DNA from 3 places in the Serratia sp. NPDC087055 genome. Region 2 is predicted to be linked to each of the others. Evidence: predicted binding sites of a transcription regulator. Region 2 holds the regulator's gene; each other region holds the start of a gene.
What was found. Region 2 encodes PurR, which represses purine synthesis genes. Its sites were predicted from a motif close to CANGCAAACGTTTGCNTG; they were not measured.
Positions count from the first base shown of each region.

Region 1 (5,416 bases), on a different contig from region 2:
GTAGTCAGCAGTAGAGCAGTAGCAAAAATTTTGATGTTTTTCATGATTCATTCCTCAGGGTATTTTAGGGTTGAGAGGTTGTCGTCTCTCGATGTGTTAGATAATAGGCTGACGCGGCTGAATAGAAAATCGGAGAGTTTTGATAATCTCTATCAAATAAATTGACTTATTTCTGAGCGGCGCGGCTTGCGCTGGCGTACCGGAAAAATCGCCACTACCCTTTGAGTAAGCAGGAACCTTAGAGGAGTAAATGGCATGTCAGTCAACGCGTTTATTGGCAGCTGGTCATTGGTGTCTTCTGTCTTCAAAGGGGAGGACGGCAGGGTCAATCACCCGCTGGGCGAGCAGGTGCTGGGTCGCATTAACTACGAGCCCAATGGCACCATGGCGGCGCAGCTATATAGCGCTACCCGGCCATGCTTTGTCGCCGACGATCTGGCGCAGGGCACCGACCAGGAAACCCACGCCGCCTTTATCAATATGATTTGTTATTTTGGTCGCTATCAGGTGGATGAGAGCGACCAGCGGGTAGTGCATCAGGTTGAAGGCAGCTCGTTCCCCAATTGGATCGGTAGCCGGCAGGAGCGCTTTTATCATTTCTCCGGCGATCGTCTCCAACTGCGTACGGTACCGCTGCAGCTTGGCAACGGCGTGCAGATCGGCGAATTGGTGTGGCAACGGATAGGAGCGTCCTCATGATCATTGTTCACCATCTGAACAACTCGCGTTCGCAGCGTATTCTGTGGTTTTTGGAAGAGTTGGATGTGCCCTATCAGGTACAGCGCTATGAGCGTGATCCACAGACTATGTTGGCGCCGCCAGCCTTGAAGAAGATCCATCCGTTGGGCAAGTCGCCGGTGATTGTCGATGGCGATCTGACGCTGGCGGAATCCGGTGCCATTATTGAATACCTGCAGGAAGCCTACGATGCGCAGGGGCAGTTTATTCCCACCGATTACCATGCCCGTCAGCAGTACCGATACTGGCTGCATTATGCCGAAGGTTCGCTAATGCCATTACTGGTGATGAAATTGGTGTTCAGCCGCTTGGGTCAGCCACCCATACCCTGGCTGCTCAGGCCCGTCGCGGGGGCGATTGGCAAAGGCGTGCAGCGTGAGTACCTGGACAAACAGATCGCGCCGCATTGCGACTATCTGGAACAACACCTGAGCAAAAATACCTGGTTTGTCGGTAATGAGTTCAGCGCGGCGGATATCCAGATGAGCTTCCCGCTGGAAGCGATGGCGGCGCGCGGCGCACTGGACGCTTGCCCGAAATTGCGTGGTTATCTGCAGCGTATTCATTCACGTCCAGCCTATCAGCGCGCTCTGGATCAGGGGGGACCTTATGACCTGCTGAGTTAAGACGATGGGCTATACTCGATGAGGTCACTCTTCATCGGAGGTAGCCCATGGCTACGCAAATTTTTGTTAACCTGCCGGTGGGCGATCTGCCCGCATCTGTTGCTTTTTTCACCCAGCTGGGCTTCGGCTTTAATCAACAGTTTACCGATGACACCGCCGCCTGCATGGTGGTCAGCGACAGCATTTATGTGATGCTGCTTACCCACGAAAAATTCAAAATGTTCACCCCGAATCCGGTTAGCGATGCCAGGAAGGCGACTGAGGTGCTGATATGTTTGTCGCAGCCTAATCGGGCAGCGGTAGACGATGTGGTGCGTAAGGCGATCGCCGCCGGCGGTAATACTTATAACCAACCGCAAGATTACGGCTTTATGTATGGGCATGGTTTCCAGGATCTTGACGGGCATATCTGGGAACTGATGTACATGGATGAAAATGCAGCGCGGGCGCAGTAGCTGTTTCGGCCCCCCATTTTTGGGGGGCATTCCCATCGGATTTACCTATGGGACAAAAACCGTATTTTCGATAATGATAGTTCCCCAGGCTTTTTGCATGAATTGCCGCGATCTTTGGTTGATCAGAGGGTGTAGAAGGCTGGATAATCGTTTGCCTTGAATAAACCACCATAAATCACCCGTTTCACGCAATGGGAGTTAAACGTTTGCCTTATATGTGATGCCGGTTGGCAGCATGCGTAAAGGGCAAGGACGCGAACGTGACGGAAACGATACCGTAATAAACATGCGTGGGCGGAACAACAAGCCTTTTGAAACGGGCTGGCAATGAAACACAGGGGACAGCAACATGTCGAATTCTCAAGCGAACAACGCCGTTAAACCAAAAGGCGGGCTTGATGGTTATTTTAATATTTCTGCGCGTGGCAGCACCGTACGTCAGGAAGTGGTGGCGGGGTTAACCACCTTCCTGGCGATGGTTTATTCGGTGATCGTCGTACCGAGCATGCTCGGCAAGGCGGGTTTCCCGCCAACGGCGGTGTTTGTCGCGACCTGTTTGGTCGCCGGTCTTGGATCGTTACTGATGGGGCTGTGGGCGAATTTGCCAATGGCTATCGGTTGTGCGATTTCACTGACCGCGTTTACCGCCTTCAGCCTGGTGCTGGGGCAACACATCAGCATTCCAGTGGCGCTGGGCGCGGTATTCCTGATGGGCGTACTCTTTACCATTATCTCGGTAACCGGTATTCGTGCCTGGATCCTGCGTAATCTGCCGATGGGCGTGGCGCATGGTACCGGAATTGGCATTGGCCTGTTCCTGTTGTTGATCGCCGCGAACGGTGTGGGCCTGGTGGTGAAGAACCCGCTGGACGGTTTGCCTGTGGCGCTGGGCGCATTTACGTCCTTCCCGGTTGTGATGACCTTGCTCGGGCTGGCGGTGATTTTTGGCTTGGAAAAGCTGCGAGTGCCCGGTGGCATTCTGCTGGTGATCATTGTCATTTCGATCATTGGTCTGCTGTTTGACCCGGCGGTGAAATATCAGGGCTTGTTCGCGATGCCTAGCCTGACGGATGCTAACGGCAAATCATTGATCTTCAGTCTTGATATCATGGGGGCATTGCAGCCTGTGGTATTGCCAAGCGTGTTGGCATTGGTGATGACCGCGGTGTTTGATGCGACCGGGACCATTCGTGCGGTGGCTGGTCAGGCTAACCTGTTGGATAAAGACGGGCAAATCATCAACGGCGGCAAAGCATTGACGTCGGATTCCCTGAGCAGCATTTTTTCCGGTTTGGTAGGTGCAGCCCCGGCGGCAGTGTATATCGAATCTGCTGCGGGTACTGCGGCGGGGGGCAAAACCGGCCTGACGGCGACCGTAGTCGGCCTGTTGTTCCTGCTGATCTTGTTCTTGTCGCCGTTGTCTTATCTGGTACCGATTTATGCTACCGCACCTGCGCTGATGTATGTCGGCCTGCTGATGTTGAGCAACGTGACCAAACTGGACTTCAACGACTTTGTTGATGCCATGTCAGGCCTTCTGTGTGCGGTATTTATCGTACTGACCTGTAACATCGTTACCGGCATCATGTTGGGCTTTAGCGCATTGGTCATCGGTCGTATTTTCTCGGGCGAATGGCGCCGACTGAATATTGGCACTGTCGTGATCGCGGTGGCCCTGGTGGCATTCTATGCCGGTGGCTGGGCGATTTAATCGTATTGTCGTTTCCCCCGTCGATTCGGCGGGGGATGTTTTATCTCCGCTTCAGATAAGTCTCCTTCTGTCTGTGCTGCAATTTGAAAGGCACAACAAGCTTTAACCGCTGTAAAAAAAGTGATCTACTATCGGGGCATACTCAGAGATGCAGTCTGAACCCTAGAGTCTAAGGAAAGCATGGAAATCTTTTTTACAATCCTCATTTTAATTTTGGTGGTCTCCCTGTCAGGGGTGGTGACGCGCATGTTGCCGTTCCAGGTACCACTGCCGTTAATGCAAATCGGTATCGGGGCCCTGCTGGCCTGGCCGCATTTCGGGTTACACGTCGATTTCGACCCTGAATTGTTCCTGGTATTGTTTATTCCACCCTTGCTGTTTGCTGATGGTTGGAAAACCCCCACGCGAGAATTCCTGCACCACGGACGCGAAATCCTGGGCCTGGCGCTGGTGCTGGTGTTGATTACTGTGGTTGGTGTCGGTTACCTGATTTACGCCATGGTACCGGGTATCCCGCTGGTGGCGGCGTTTGCGCTGGCTGCCGTATTGTCACCCACCGATGCCGTGGCGCTGTCCGGTATTGTTGGTAAAGGGCGGATACCGAAGCCGATCATGGGCGTGCTGGAAGGCGAGGCGCTGATGAATGATGCGTCCGGCCTGGTGTCACTCAAATTTGCGATTGCAGTGGCGATGGGGACCATGGTGTTTACCGTCGGGGGCGCGACGCTCGAATTCCTCAAAGTGGCGATTGGCGGCCTATTGGCTGGGGTCGCCGTCACTTGGCTCTACAGTAAATCGTTGCGTGTGATGAGCCGCTGGAGTGGGGATGACCCGGCGACGCAAATCGTGTTCCTGCTGTTATTACCCTTCGCCTCGTATTTGATTGCCGAACACATCGGCGTTTCTGGCATCTTGGCCGCCGTTGCTGCGGGGATGACCATCAGCCAGTCTGGCGTGATCCGCAACGCCCCGCTGGCGATGCGCCTGCGGGCCAACAGCGTTTGGGCGATGCTGGAGTTTGTGTTTAACGGCATGGTCTTCATCATGTTGGGCCTGCAACTGCCGGGGATCCTGGAAACCTCTATCTTGCAGGCAGAGCTGGATCCGACCATTCAGACCTGGTACCTGTTTGCCGATGTGGCCATTATCTACACCGCGTTGCTGGTGCTGCGTTTCACCTGGCTATGGTTGATGAAAAACGCCAGCCGCCGCTTTATGAAAAAACGGCCGTTGCAGTTTGGTGATTTCAGTACCCGTGAACTCTGGGTTGCATCCTTCGCCGGAGTGCGTGGGGCGATTACGTTAGCCGGTGTGCTGTCGATTCCCTTGCTGTTGAGTGATGGTACGGCCTTCCCGGCACGTTACCAGCTTGTGTTTATTGCCGCCGGGGTAATCTTGCTTTCGCTGATTGCCGGCGTCATGGCGCTACCGCTGTTATTGCGCGGGGTGCAGGTGGCAGACAAGAGCGTCAGCAAGAGTGAAGAACGGATGGCGATTGCTATGGCGGCTGAAGTGGCGATCGAAAGTATCAACAAAATGGAAGAACGGTTGGCCGTTGATACCGAAGAAAACATTGATCCTCAGGTGTTGAAAGAGATTAGCTCGCGCGTGGTGGGAACGCTGCGGCGGCGTATCACCACCAAAGACGATATCGAAAATGCGCTGATGCTGGAAAACCTCGAACGACGCTTCCGCCTGACGGCGCTGCGTGCGGAGCGGGGTGAGTTGTATCATCTGCGTGCCACGCAGAAAATCAGCAATGAGACGCTGCAAAAACTGCTGCACGATCTCGACCTGCTGGAAGCGCTGTTGATCGAGCGCGAAGGGTAATCGCCAACGGGCCGCGGAAGCGGCCCTTTTTACTTGGTGGGTGGCCAGTAGTCGCG
Region 1 covers NZ_JBJDOG010000003.1:349,913-355,328, reverse strand. The annotation lists gene ACI2J2_RS17850 (YdgH/BhsA/McbA-like domain containing protein) at 1-44, opposite strand, end outside; gene ACI2J2_RS17845 (lipocalin-like domain-containing protein) at 256-699, shown strand; gene ACI2J2_RS17840 (glutathione S-transferase family protein) at 696-1,364, shown strand; gene ACI2J2_RS17835 (VOC family protein) at 1,412-1,819, shown strand; gene ACI2J2_RS17830 (NCS2 family permease) at 2,169-3,530, shown strand; gene ACI2J2_RS17825 (Na+/H+ antiporter) at 3,711-5,360, shown strand; gene ACI2J2_RS17820 (LysR family transcriptional regulator) at 5,390-5,416, opposite strand, start outside.
Region 1: ACI2J2_RS17830 (NCS2 family permease) is a predicted target of PurR. The motif match lies at 2,015-2,032, and genes of this name have one in related genera.

Region 2 (5,416 bases):
ATTGCAAATTGGTTAATCGCGCGGCGGCAATTCGGAGGGTATCTTTGAGATGGCGGGGGAGTTTCTTTTCCAGGCCAGCGCGGACCACATGGTGAAAGAATATATCCAGCCGTTCACACTCCCACCAACCGTCCATATAGCTTTCGCCAAGGCCAAGGGAGCCTTCCTGCAGAACGCGTTTAAAAAAACTGGGATTTTTAACCTGAATATCGAATGGGCGTGAGCCGTTTATTTCAATACCGGCCATGCTGAGCATTTCATGAGCGATACGATACCATTGGTTATCCTGAATGCTCACATCTTCTATACACGATGAACTCATAGCTTCTCCATCACCTTCTTCTGACTTATGACCCGTCAAAAAATAGCTTAGACAAATTCTGCGGGTGCATACGTTTACCTACGGTAAAAAGGTCCCGTGGCGTCTGATATCCGACTATGAACAGAGGAAAATTTTAAGAAGGTTCCTGCGCAAGAAACGCGGGAAAGGCAATCCTTAAAAAAGTGTGACGCCATACGCGTACACAACAGCAATTTGTGATAAAGAAATTATAAAAGTGTTATTTTAAAAGGTCGTTTTGAGTATAGGCTTGCCGAGGCGCTTACTCAACTGTAAATCGCACTCGGCAAAAATATTCTTTAAGTGATTATTAATAATGACAATTATGACGCAGGGTTAGCATGTTCCTGCTGTGTTACGCGTCTATCGTCCTCCACTGTTCCCCGTTGCCACACATAGCCCAATGCGGCCAACAACACGGTTGAAACCATTACCGTCACCGTTGCCAATAACGGTTGGGCAATAAATGCCGAAACCAACATACTGGCGACAAAACACAAACCCAACTGCAAGGTGTTTTGCAAGGCTGCGGCTTTACCCGTGCCCTCAGGGAACGGCGTCAACGCATTCGCCACTACGATTGGATAGGTGGCGCCGTTAACGAGTGCCATCACGCAGAACGGAATCAACAAGGTGGTCAGCGTTGGCTCAGTCAGTGTGGCAACCAGGTATAGCGACACCATACTTATGCCATAAGCTACCAGCAGCCAGGGTAATAAGGTGTTGCCATTCATGCGGTTTAGCGCGGTGCGGCAACCATAACCCCCCAATAAGAACGCCAGCGTCTGTGGCACGTAGCTCAGACCAATATCGTTTGGGCTGTACCCCATATCACCAAGAATAAACGGCGAACCGGTCAGCCAGGCGAAGAAGCCGGCTGAGCAGGCGGCAAAGATCATGACGTTACCGCTGAAAGCACGTGATTTCAGGAGCTGGAAGAACGTTAGGCCGTTTTTCTTATTGGCGGAAGACACCGCTTTGGCGTTTTCTTTCAGCAGTAATGTCGGCAGTAATAAAACAACGGTGATGCCCAGCAGCACGGCGAAAATGGCGCGCCAACCCATGTGGTTTAACAGCCATGCCCCGACCAGCGGTGCCAATGCGGGGGAAAGTGCCACCAGTGGCATGATGGTGGCGAAAACGCGGTTTGCCTTACCTTCACGATAACGGTCAATGACGAGCGCTTGCCAGGTGACCGCGGCGGAACAGACCCCAATCGCCTGGATAAAACGCAGCGACCAGAGCTGAACGGCATTCTCTACCCACAACATCCCCAGGCAGCCCAAGGCAAACAGGGCCAGACCAATCAACAGCACGGGCTTACGGCCAAGGTGATCGGAAAGCGGACCCCAGAGCAATTGTGCAAAGGCAAAGCCCGCCAGGAAGATACTCAAACTGGCGCTGATCGCCCCGGCAGAGATTTGCAGGTCTTGTTGCATCACGCCAAAAGCGGGCAAGTACATGTCAGTAGCCAGGTAACCCAGCATACTCAGGCCGGCAAGATAGAACATAAAGCCAAAGGAATTTCGCATGGTATTTCTCGTTAATATTTTATTGTCGCAGGTTTTTAGCGCCGGCAAGTGTATCCGGCTGGATCTCTGCTTGTGAAACGGTAATATTTGCAAAGTGCTGTTAAAAAAATTGAAGGCAAAGCCATGTGGTCTGAATATTCTCTTGATGTAGTGGATGCGGTCGCCCGAACCGGCAGTTTCAGCGCAGCGGCGCAGGAGTTGCATCGGGTACCTTCGGCGGTCAGTTATACCGTGCGGCAACTTGAGCAATGGCTGGCGGTACCGCTGTTTGAGCGCCGTCATCGCGACGTGGAACTGACGCCTGCCGGCGTGCTATTTATTCAGGAGGCGCGCGGTGTCATCAAAAAAATGCTCGACACGCGTCGGCAGTGTCAGCAGGTGGCCAACGGCTGGCGTGGCCAGTTGAAAATTGCCGTAGATATTATCGTCAAGCCTCAACGTTGCCGTCAGTTGGTGTTGGACTTTTATCGGCATTTCCCTGACGTTGAATTATTGGTTCAGCCAGAAGTGTTCAACGGCGTCTGGGATGCGTTGGTGGATGGGCGTGCTGATATGGCGATAGGTGCGACACGGGCCGTGCCGGTCGGCGGTGGGTTTGCCTTTCGCGATATGGGCGATATGCGTTGGTTGTGTGTGGCCAGCCCGCAACATCCACTGGCGGCTCAGGATGGCGTGTTAAACGATGATCAGCTACGGCCTTTCCCATCGCTCTGCCTGGAGGATACCTCACGCAATCTCCCCAAGCGTGTCACCTGGACGTTGGATAACCAGCGGCGGTTGGTGGTGCCGGACTGGTCGTCGGCGGTGGATTGCCTGTGCGCCGGATTGTGTGTCGGGATGATGCCTGCGCATCAGGTCTTGCCGTTAGTACAACGTGGCGAGCTGGTGGCGTTACAGTTGCAGGAGCCGTTCCCAGCCAGCCCTTGTTGCCTGACGTGGCAGCAAAATACGCCTTCCCCGGCGATGGCCTGGCTGTTGGACTATTTAGGGGACAGTGAAACGTTGAATCAGGAATGGTTAAGCGAAGTGACGCCGGAAACCGCAGTGGCTTCCGGCGCGAATGACTAGCGGCGGTAATCGATGAACGGGCCGTCAGCAACCGAACGGCGCTCAACCAACTTGGGATGCACCTCAATCACCTGTGATTCTTCACGCTTGCTGATGATGCGATCCAACAACATGGTGAATGCCATCTCACCCAAACGCTCTTTGGGCTGATGAATAGTGGTCAGCGCCGGGGTGAAATAGCGCGCATTGCGCACGTTATCGTAGCCAATGACCGAGATGTCTTGAGGCACGCGTAGCCCAAGCTCATCGGCGGCGCAGATAGCCCCCATTGCCATGATATCGCCACCACAGAATACCGCTGTCGGACGCTGTTTCTGCGACAGTATCTGGTGCATGGCCTTGTAGCCGGATTCTGGCTCAAAGTCACCCTGGACGATCCACTCGTCGCGCACGTCGATATGGGCTTCCTCCATCGCTTTTAAGAAGCCCTGATGGCGCCCGCCCCCAGTGTTACGTGACAGTTGGCCGGGAATGGCGCCGATATCGCGGTGTCCGCGTTCGATCAGATAGCGCCCAGCCAGATAGCCACCTTCGAACGCGTTATCAATGATGGTATCAGTAAAATCACCGCGTGCGGCGCCCCAGTCCATGACAACCATTGGGATGTTGCGGTAATCTTCCAGCATCCCAAGCAATTGGTCCGGATATTCTGAACACATCACCAACAAGCCATCGACGCGCTTTTGCGCCAGCATTGCCAGATAGGCACGCTGTTTGTCCAAATTGTTGTGCGAGTTACACAGTATCAGCGTATAGCCTTTGCTGTAGCAGCTGTTTTCTACCGCTTCGATCACTTCAGCAAAGTAGGGCGCTTCACTGGAGGTTGCCAGCAGGCCAATCGATTTGGTGTGATTGACCTTCAGACTGCGCGCCACTGCGCTGGGTGAATAATGCAGCTCTTTAATTGCGGCACTCACGGCCGCTTTAGTCTCTTCGGCGACGAAACGAGTCTTATTGATGACGTGCGAAACGGTGGTGGTGGAAACGCCAGCGCGTTTGGCCACATCTTTAATCGTTGCCATGTAAAGAATGACTCCTGAACTCACATGTTGCAGTATGTAAGTGTGATGTTAATCGTTTGCCTGCGTAGATCCTTCTCCAAAGAAGCGAAAACTGAGTTTTTAGTGTGTTGAAGTCGTCAGCGCTTGGTCAGGAGGGGCATTTTTGCCGGTACACAGTTGTGAACTGCGAATTTTGTCCCATATTGAGCAAAAGGGGAAGAGGTAATCGGTATTATAAACCGGGAAATGATAACAAGATTTTATTGGCCAACTGTGTGAAAATGGTTTGACGCATTAATTGTGTGCCTTTTATCCTTGGGAAAACCAATCTGAAAAGGAGTTGTAATGGATACCGATCTGAAAATGTCACTGTTCACCACTGTCTGTGCGCTGGCCGTGATTATTGCTTTTAGCTTCACTGCAGCATTGAACTGATCCCCGAAGTAAAAACAGGCGCCGCTTCGTGCGCCTGTTTGCCTTATCCCACGCTATGCCAGATTTTTCTCCACAAATGCCCAGTTAACCAGCGCCCAGAAGTTCTCCAGGTAAGTCGGGCGGGCGTTGCGGTAATCGATGTAGTAGGCGTGCTCCCACACGTCGACGGTCAGCAAGGGTTTATCTTCGCCGGTCAGCGGCGTGCCCGCGTTCGACGTGCTGACAATGGCCAGCGAGCCGTCAGTCCTCTTCACCAGCCAGGTCCACCCGGCGCCAAAGTTTTTGATTGCGGCATCGCTGAATTGTTCTTTAAAGGCAGCGAAAGAACCAAACGCCTGATTGATAGCAGCAGCCAATGCGCCCTGAGGCTCACCGCCGCCCTGTGGCGATAAGCAGTGCCAATAGAAGGTGTGGTTCCATACCTGAGCGGCGTTGTTGAAAATGCCGCCGCTGGACGCCTTGATAATCGCCTCCAGAGACAACCCGTCGAACTCGCTGCCTTTCAGCAAATTGTTCAGGTTGACCACATAGGCGTTGTGATGCTTACCATAGTGGTATTCGAGCGTTTCTGCGGAGATGTGGGGTTCGAGTGCGTTCTTCGCATAGGGTAATGCAGGTAGTTCAAACGACATTGCTTCCTCCTTATACAGGATCCATCCGACAACCCATAAATGGACTACAGATTGACCTGTTTTTATTGTGGGTATTTAGCTTATCAATTTTCACGATAAAAATCAGGGATGAGTCGGAGAAAAGCACAGGTGGGGAACTAACAGTTAAAGAAGCAAACAGAGGAAAGCGGCTGGGAAGGCCAGCCGCAGAGCGCATTATCGAATGGTTTTCGGCGTCACCACACGGCGTGCGCCAATGTAGTGGTTTTGCCAGTAGTCGTTGTCGAGCTGGCTGATGCGAATTTCTTCACCCGTACGCGGGGACTGAATGAATTTGCCATTGCCCAGATAGACACCGACATGGTCAGCTACGCCGCGGTTATTAATGCGGAAGAACACCAGGTCACCACTTTCCAGTTCGTTTTTCTT
Region 2 covers NZ_JBJDOG010000001.1:1,420,079-1,425,494, reverse strand. The annotation lists gene cfa (cyclopropane fatty acyl phospholipid synthase) at 1-322, opposite strand, end outside; gene punC (purine nucleoside transporter PunC) at 664-1,872, opposite strand; gene punR (DNA-binding transcriptional activator PunR) at 1,996-2,940, shown strand; gene purR (HTH-type transcriptional repressor PurR) at 2,937-3,962, opposite strand; gene ACI2J2_RS06665 (YnhF family membrane protein) at 4,287-4,376, shown strand; gene sodB (superoxide dismutase [Fe]) at 4,430-5,008, opposite strand; gene ACI2J2_RS06655 (C40 family peptidase) at 5,204-5,416, opposite strand, start outside.

Region 3 (5,416 bases), 700 kb from region 2:
CCTCACCGTTTCTCACCACCACATAGTGAACTTCAACTGCCATATGCGCATTCCTCAAAGGTTAGAATACTGTAATTCCATACAGTATAAGGTGATTTTACGCAGGGATGCAAGTGCACCCCTGACGTGATTTATTTCAACAACCGCACCTTGCAGTTCTTACCCTTGATTTTACCCTGTGTGAGCTGTTGCAGTGCCTTACGGGCGCTCGCCTTGCGGATCGCCACATAAGCATGCACGGGGAACATGTCTATCTTGCCCACTTCTGCTGCCGTTAACCCGGCGTCGCCGGTCAAGGCACCAAGAATGTCACCAGGACGGATTTTGGCCTTACGCCCACCGTCGATACACAAGGTGACCATCTCGGCTTCAAGTGTCGTATGGCTCGCGCCACTCAGTTCAGACACCGGTGCCCAGTTAACTCTTATCTGCAAATACTCTTCAATCGCATGCGCACGCGCCATTTCCTGCGGTGTGCACAGGCTAATTGCCAGGCCGCTCAGGCCAGCGCGGCCGGTACGACCTATACGGTGTACATGCACTTCGGGATCAAATGCCAGTTCATAATTGACAACCAGTTCCAGCTCTTTAATGTCCAGACCGCGTGCAGCAACGTCGGTCGCCACCAGTACACGGCAGCTACGGTTGGCAAAGCGCACCAGAACCTGATCGCGATCGCGCTGTTCCAGATCGCCATGCAGCGCCAATACGCTTATGCCTCGCGCTTCCAGCGCTTCATATACGCTCTGGCAATCACGTTTAGTGTTACAGAACACCACGCAGGAAGACGGTTGATAATGACGAATGGCCGACACCAACACCGCAGGGCGCTGATCGCGGGTGGTTTCATAGAAACGTTGTTCGATGGTGGTTTGTTCTTCACCGTCGTCCACTTCCACATTTAACGGATTGCGCTGTACGCGGGCACTGATGCGTTCAATACCGCTCGGATAGGTTGCCGAGAAAAGTAGCGTCTGACGTTGCGGCGGCGTATAGCTGATGACATCGTCGATGTCATCGGCAAAACCCATGTCCAGCATGCGGTCGGCTTCGTCCAAGACCAGCACTTTCAGTTCGTCCAACACCAGCGTTTTCTTACGCAGGTGTTCCTGAATACGCCCCGGTGTCCCCACGACAATATGCGGTGCATGCACCAGGGAGTCGAGCTGTGGCCCCATAGGCTGGCCACCACACAGGGTCAAAATTTTGATGTTTTGAGTGAAGCGGGCAAGGCGGCGCAGCTCTTTGCTCACCTGGTCCGCCAGTTCACGTGTCGGGCACAGGATTAGCGCCTGCGCAGCCACTTGGGCAACGTTAATTTTATCCAGCAGGCCGATGCCGAATGCCGCCGTTTTACCGCTGCCGGTTTTTGCTTTGGCACGTACGTCCTGCCCTTTCAGGATGGCGGGCAATGCAGCAGCCTGCACCGGTGTCATTTCGGCATACCCCAATTCGTTGAGGTTGGCCAACTGTTCGGCTGGCAGCGGCAGGGAAGAAAAAGAAACTGTGCTCACGGCGATAACTCTTATATGGCAAATGGAATGGCGGCGCGCCCATGGGCAGCACCGAATTAACCGCAGATGATAACAGAGATAGGGGGGATTACGGATTTCACACATAAAAAAAGCCGCCACTTGCGGGTTTTGACGGCGGTGGCAGCAATAGGTTGGCCTTCGGCTGCACACGCAAACGTTTTCGTATATACTGCACGCCCATTATCAGACCGCTTTACACTCCACAGATCCAGGTACGAGACTATGTTAACTATTGGAACCGCCCTGCGCCCCTCCGCCACCCGCGTTATGCTGCTCGGCTCCGGCGAGCTGGGTAAAGAAGTTGCCATCGAATGCCAGCGTTTGGGACTGGAAGTGATCGCTGTTGATCGCTACGCCGATGCTCCCGCCATGCACGTGGCACACCGCAGTCACGTTATTAACATGCTGGACGGCAACGCGCTGAAAGCCGTGATTGAACAGGAACGTCCTGACTATATCGTGCCAGAGATCGAAGCCATTGCCACCAGCATGCTGGTTGAGCTGGAACAGCAAGGACACCATGTGGTGCCCTGCGCCGAGGCAACGCGACTGACCATGAACCGCGAAGGCATCCGCCGCTTGGCCGCAGAAACGCTCGGTCTGCCCACCTCGCCTTATCGGTTTGCTGATGACAAAGTGACATTCCAGCAGGCTGTCGATGACATCGGCTATCCCTGCATCATCAAGCCGGTCATGAGTTCATCCGGCAAAGGCCAAAGCCTGATCCGCCGTCCGGAACAGCTAAACGCAGCCTGGGAGTATGCCCAACAGGGTGGCCGTGCCGGGGGCGGTAAAGTGATTGTCGAAGGTCTTGTGGAGTTCGACTTTGAAATCACCCTGCTCACCATCAGTGCAATTGATGGCGTGCATTTCTGTGCGCCAATCGGCCATCGCCAGGAAGATGGGGATTACCGCGAATCATGGCAACCTCAACAGATGAGCGATCTGGCGTTGAGCCATGCGCAGGCGATTGCGGAAAACGTGGTGAAAGCATTGGGGGGTTTTGGTCTGTTCGGTGTAGAACTGTTTGTGTGTGGGGACGAGGTTATTTTCAGCGAAGTGTCCCCACGGCCGCATGATACCGGCATGGTGACCTTGATTTCGCAAGATCTGTCCGAGTTCGCCCTGCACGTTCGCGCTTTCCTGGGTCTGCCCATTGGTGCGATCCGCCAGTTCGGGCCTTCGGCATCCGCAGTCATTCTGCCACAGTTGACCAGCCGTGACCTGCGTTTCAGCGGTCTGGACCACGCGCTGGTCGGTCACAACCAACTGCGTTTATTCGGTAAACCGGACATTGACGGTCAACGTCGGATGGGTGTCGCGCTGGCTACGGCAGAAAACATAGCGCTGGCGGTAGAATCAGCCAAACAGGCTGCGGCTGCGGTCGTGGTTGAAGGGTAATTCTTTGGGGCCGGCTTGCCGGCCCCTGAAATATCAATAGTTTTCGTCTTCTTCCGAGTCATCATCAGCCAGATCGTCCGGCCGTTCCTGATGCTCTTCATCGTCTTCGTCATCAAACAGCACGCTGACCTGGTCACCCTGGTGTTTTTCGCGGATTTCCTGTGCAACGCGCGCAATGGCTTCACCACTGCTCATGCCTTGTTCCATCAACGAATGGATACGATCAGCAGCTTCCTGCTGCTCTAGATGGCTCAGGGACGGCATACCTGCAAGCATGTGATTCTCTCCGGCAAAATGGAGAGCGAGTATACCCCCTAAACCGACGGATCCCAACGCTTGTTATTCAGCAGCAGGTTGCGAAACATGCTCACCGTGCCGCCACTGTTTCAGACGATGGAGCCAGAGTATGACGTGCCAGCCTTGTTTTAGACCACGCGCATTGGCGAACATGGCGCGATCAATACCGCGTTGGTAGAATTCATCGGTGATTTGGCACTGTGCAGCCAGTTCAGGTTCACGGCGGATACTGTGGCAAATACCCAATGCTTCGCGCGTGATTTGCCAATGGAAAGCCGGCCTGATGTCGATTTTTCTCGCGTAACGCTGGTTAAGTACCCTCAGCATCTCCACGATTTTCATATAATGGCGCTGATATTCCACGTTGGCTTTACCAATACGGCGGCGATTGCTAATCGATTGGTCATGAACACGCTGGCGATACAGCGCTTTGCTGATATATTTCACCCGCTTGGCATTAAACATCACTTCGGTAGTCCAGGGAATGTCTTGGTGATGTAAACCCGGCTCGAAATACAACTGATGCTGTTTAATAAAATCAAGGCGATAAACGGCTAACCACACCACATGAATAAATTTTCTTGATTTCAGCGCGCGCTCCAACCATTGAACACCGCTTATAACCTGTGTATCGCCCAGTCGTTTGAGTGGAATAATCGGTTGAAGCTCACCCTCATGGGAAAAATAACGTTCACCATTGCACTGCATAACATCCAGCTGATTTTTTTCGGCCAGTTCAATCAAGGTTGAATACATCTCAGGCGCCAGTAAATCATCCGCGTCAGGAAACGCGACATATTTCCCTTTGGCAACGGCCAACCCGGCATTGCGTGCGCAGGACACACCCGCGTTACGCTGATCAATGACAGTAATGTGTGGGTGCTGTCGGGCATAACGATGGGCGATATCGCCAGAGCCATCGCTGGAACCGTCATTGACGATGATCACTTCCAATCGCTGTTCATTTTGGGCCAGCAATGAAGCCAGAAAAGGCTCAAACAGCTCGCCCACGTTGTGCAACGGGACAATAACACTCAGCATTAGGGGCATAGGCAGCTCTTCGTAAAAAGTAACGAATGAATATTCTTAAAATATCAGGGTGCATTTAAATAAAATGAAGCACTTGCCAGTCGATTTACTCGAAGGCATACATGCGTCTTGTTACCATTTATATTTTTATACGTACGCTCTCACAGGCAGTAATTCATTACCCAAATTACAGAACACCTTGGCATTGTTAATAAAATAATCGCCTGTACCATCAGCCAATGATAACAACCAAAAACAATAACCGAGTGAAACTAATAGTTTAATTTTCCGGTTGTCATTTAGATACAAAAATATATCGAGCGTTGACTGATGTAATTATTTTTAACATAGTAAACTTTAGCTAAAGTCGCAAAAAATGCTTCATTTGCAAAATTGTTTACCCACCGTTTATGTAAAGTGTGCTTCAACCACTGATACCAAGACATGCACCCGCCGGTTGAATATGGCAGAATAGCCAACAGAAACAGCCGTCTGTTAGTCAGGTTTATTGAGGCCCATGAGCATAACTGCACCGAATCTTAAGTCTTTACCTTATACCCGCACTGCACTGTTAGAGCTGTTTGCACCGCTTGCACAGCAGCCTTGGGCGATGCTGTTGCATTCCGGTTTTGCCGAACACCCACACAACCGTTTCGATATCCTGGTCTCCGCCCCCTGCGCTACCTTAACCACACGGGATTCCCTCACCGAGATCCACTGCGGTGAAGCGCATTGGCAATCTTCGGAAGACCCTTTCAGTCTGTTGCAACAGCAACTGGATCAACTGAACCTGCACCCGGCGATGGATACCTGCCTGCCCTTTCAGGGCGGCGCACTGGGGTTGTTCGGTTATGATTTGGGTCGCCGCGTGGAAAAACTGCCGCAATTGTCTCAGGCAGATATCACACTGCCGGATATGGCGATCGGCATTTATAACTGGGCTTTGATTGCCGATCATCACCGACAAACGCTGACACTGCTGAGTTATGACGATGTAGAGCAGCGCTGGCAATGGCTCAAGGGCCAACAACCTGAAACCCGACGCGCATTCACGTTGACCCGTAGCTGGCAAGCCAATATGACGCGGCAACAGTACGGTGAAAAATTTCAGCGCATTCAGCGTTATCTGCGCAGTGGTGACTGTTATCAAATCA
Region 3 covers NZ_JBJDOG010000001.1:720,686-726,101, reverse strand. The annotation lists gene ACI2J2_RS03380 (YebG family protein) at 1-43, opposite strand, end outside; gene dbpA (ATP-dependent RNA helicase DbpA) at 132-1,514, opposite strand; gene purT (formate-dependent phosphoribosylglycinamide formyltransferase) at 1,758-2,936, shown strand; gene ACI2J2_RS03365 (YoaH family protein) at 2,970-3,212, opposite strand; gene ACI2J2_RS03360 (glycosyltransferase) at 3,276-4,283, opposite strand; gene pabB (aminodeoxychorismate synthase component 1) at 4,780-5,416, shown strand, end outside.
Region 3: purT (formate-dependent phosphoribosylglycinamide formyltransferase) is a predicted target of PurR. The motif match lies at 1,683-1,700, and genes of this name have one in related genera.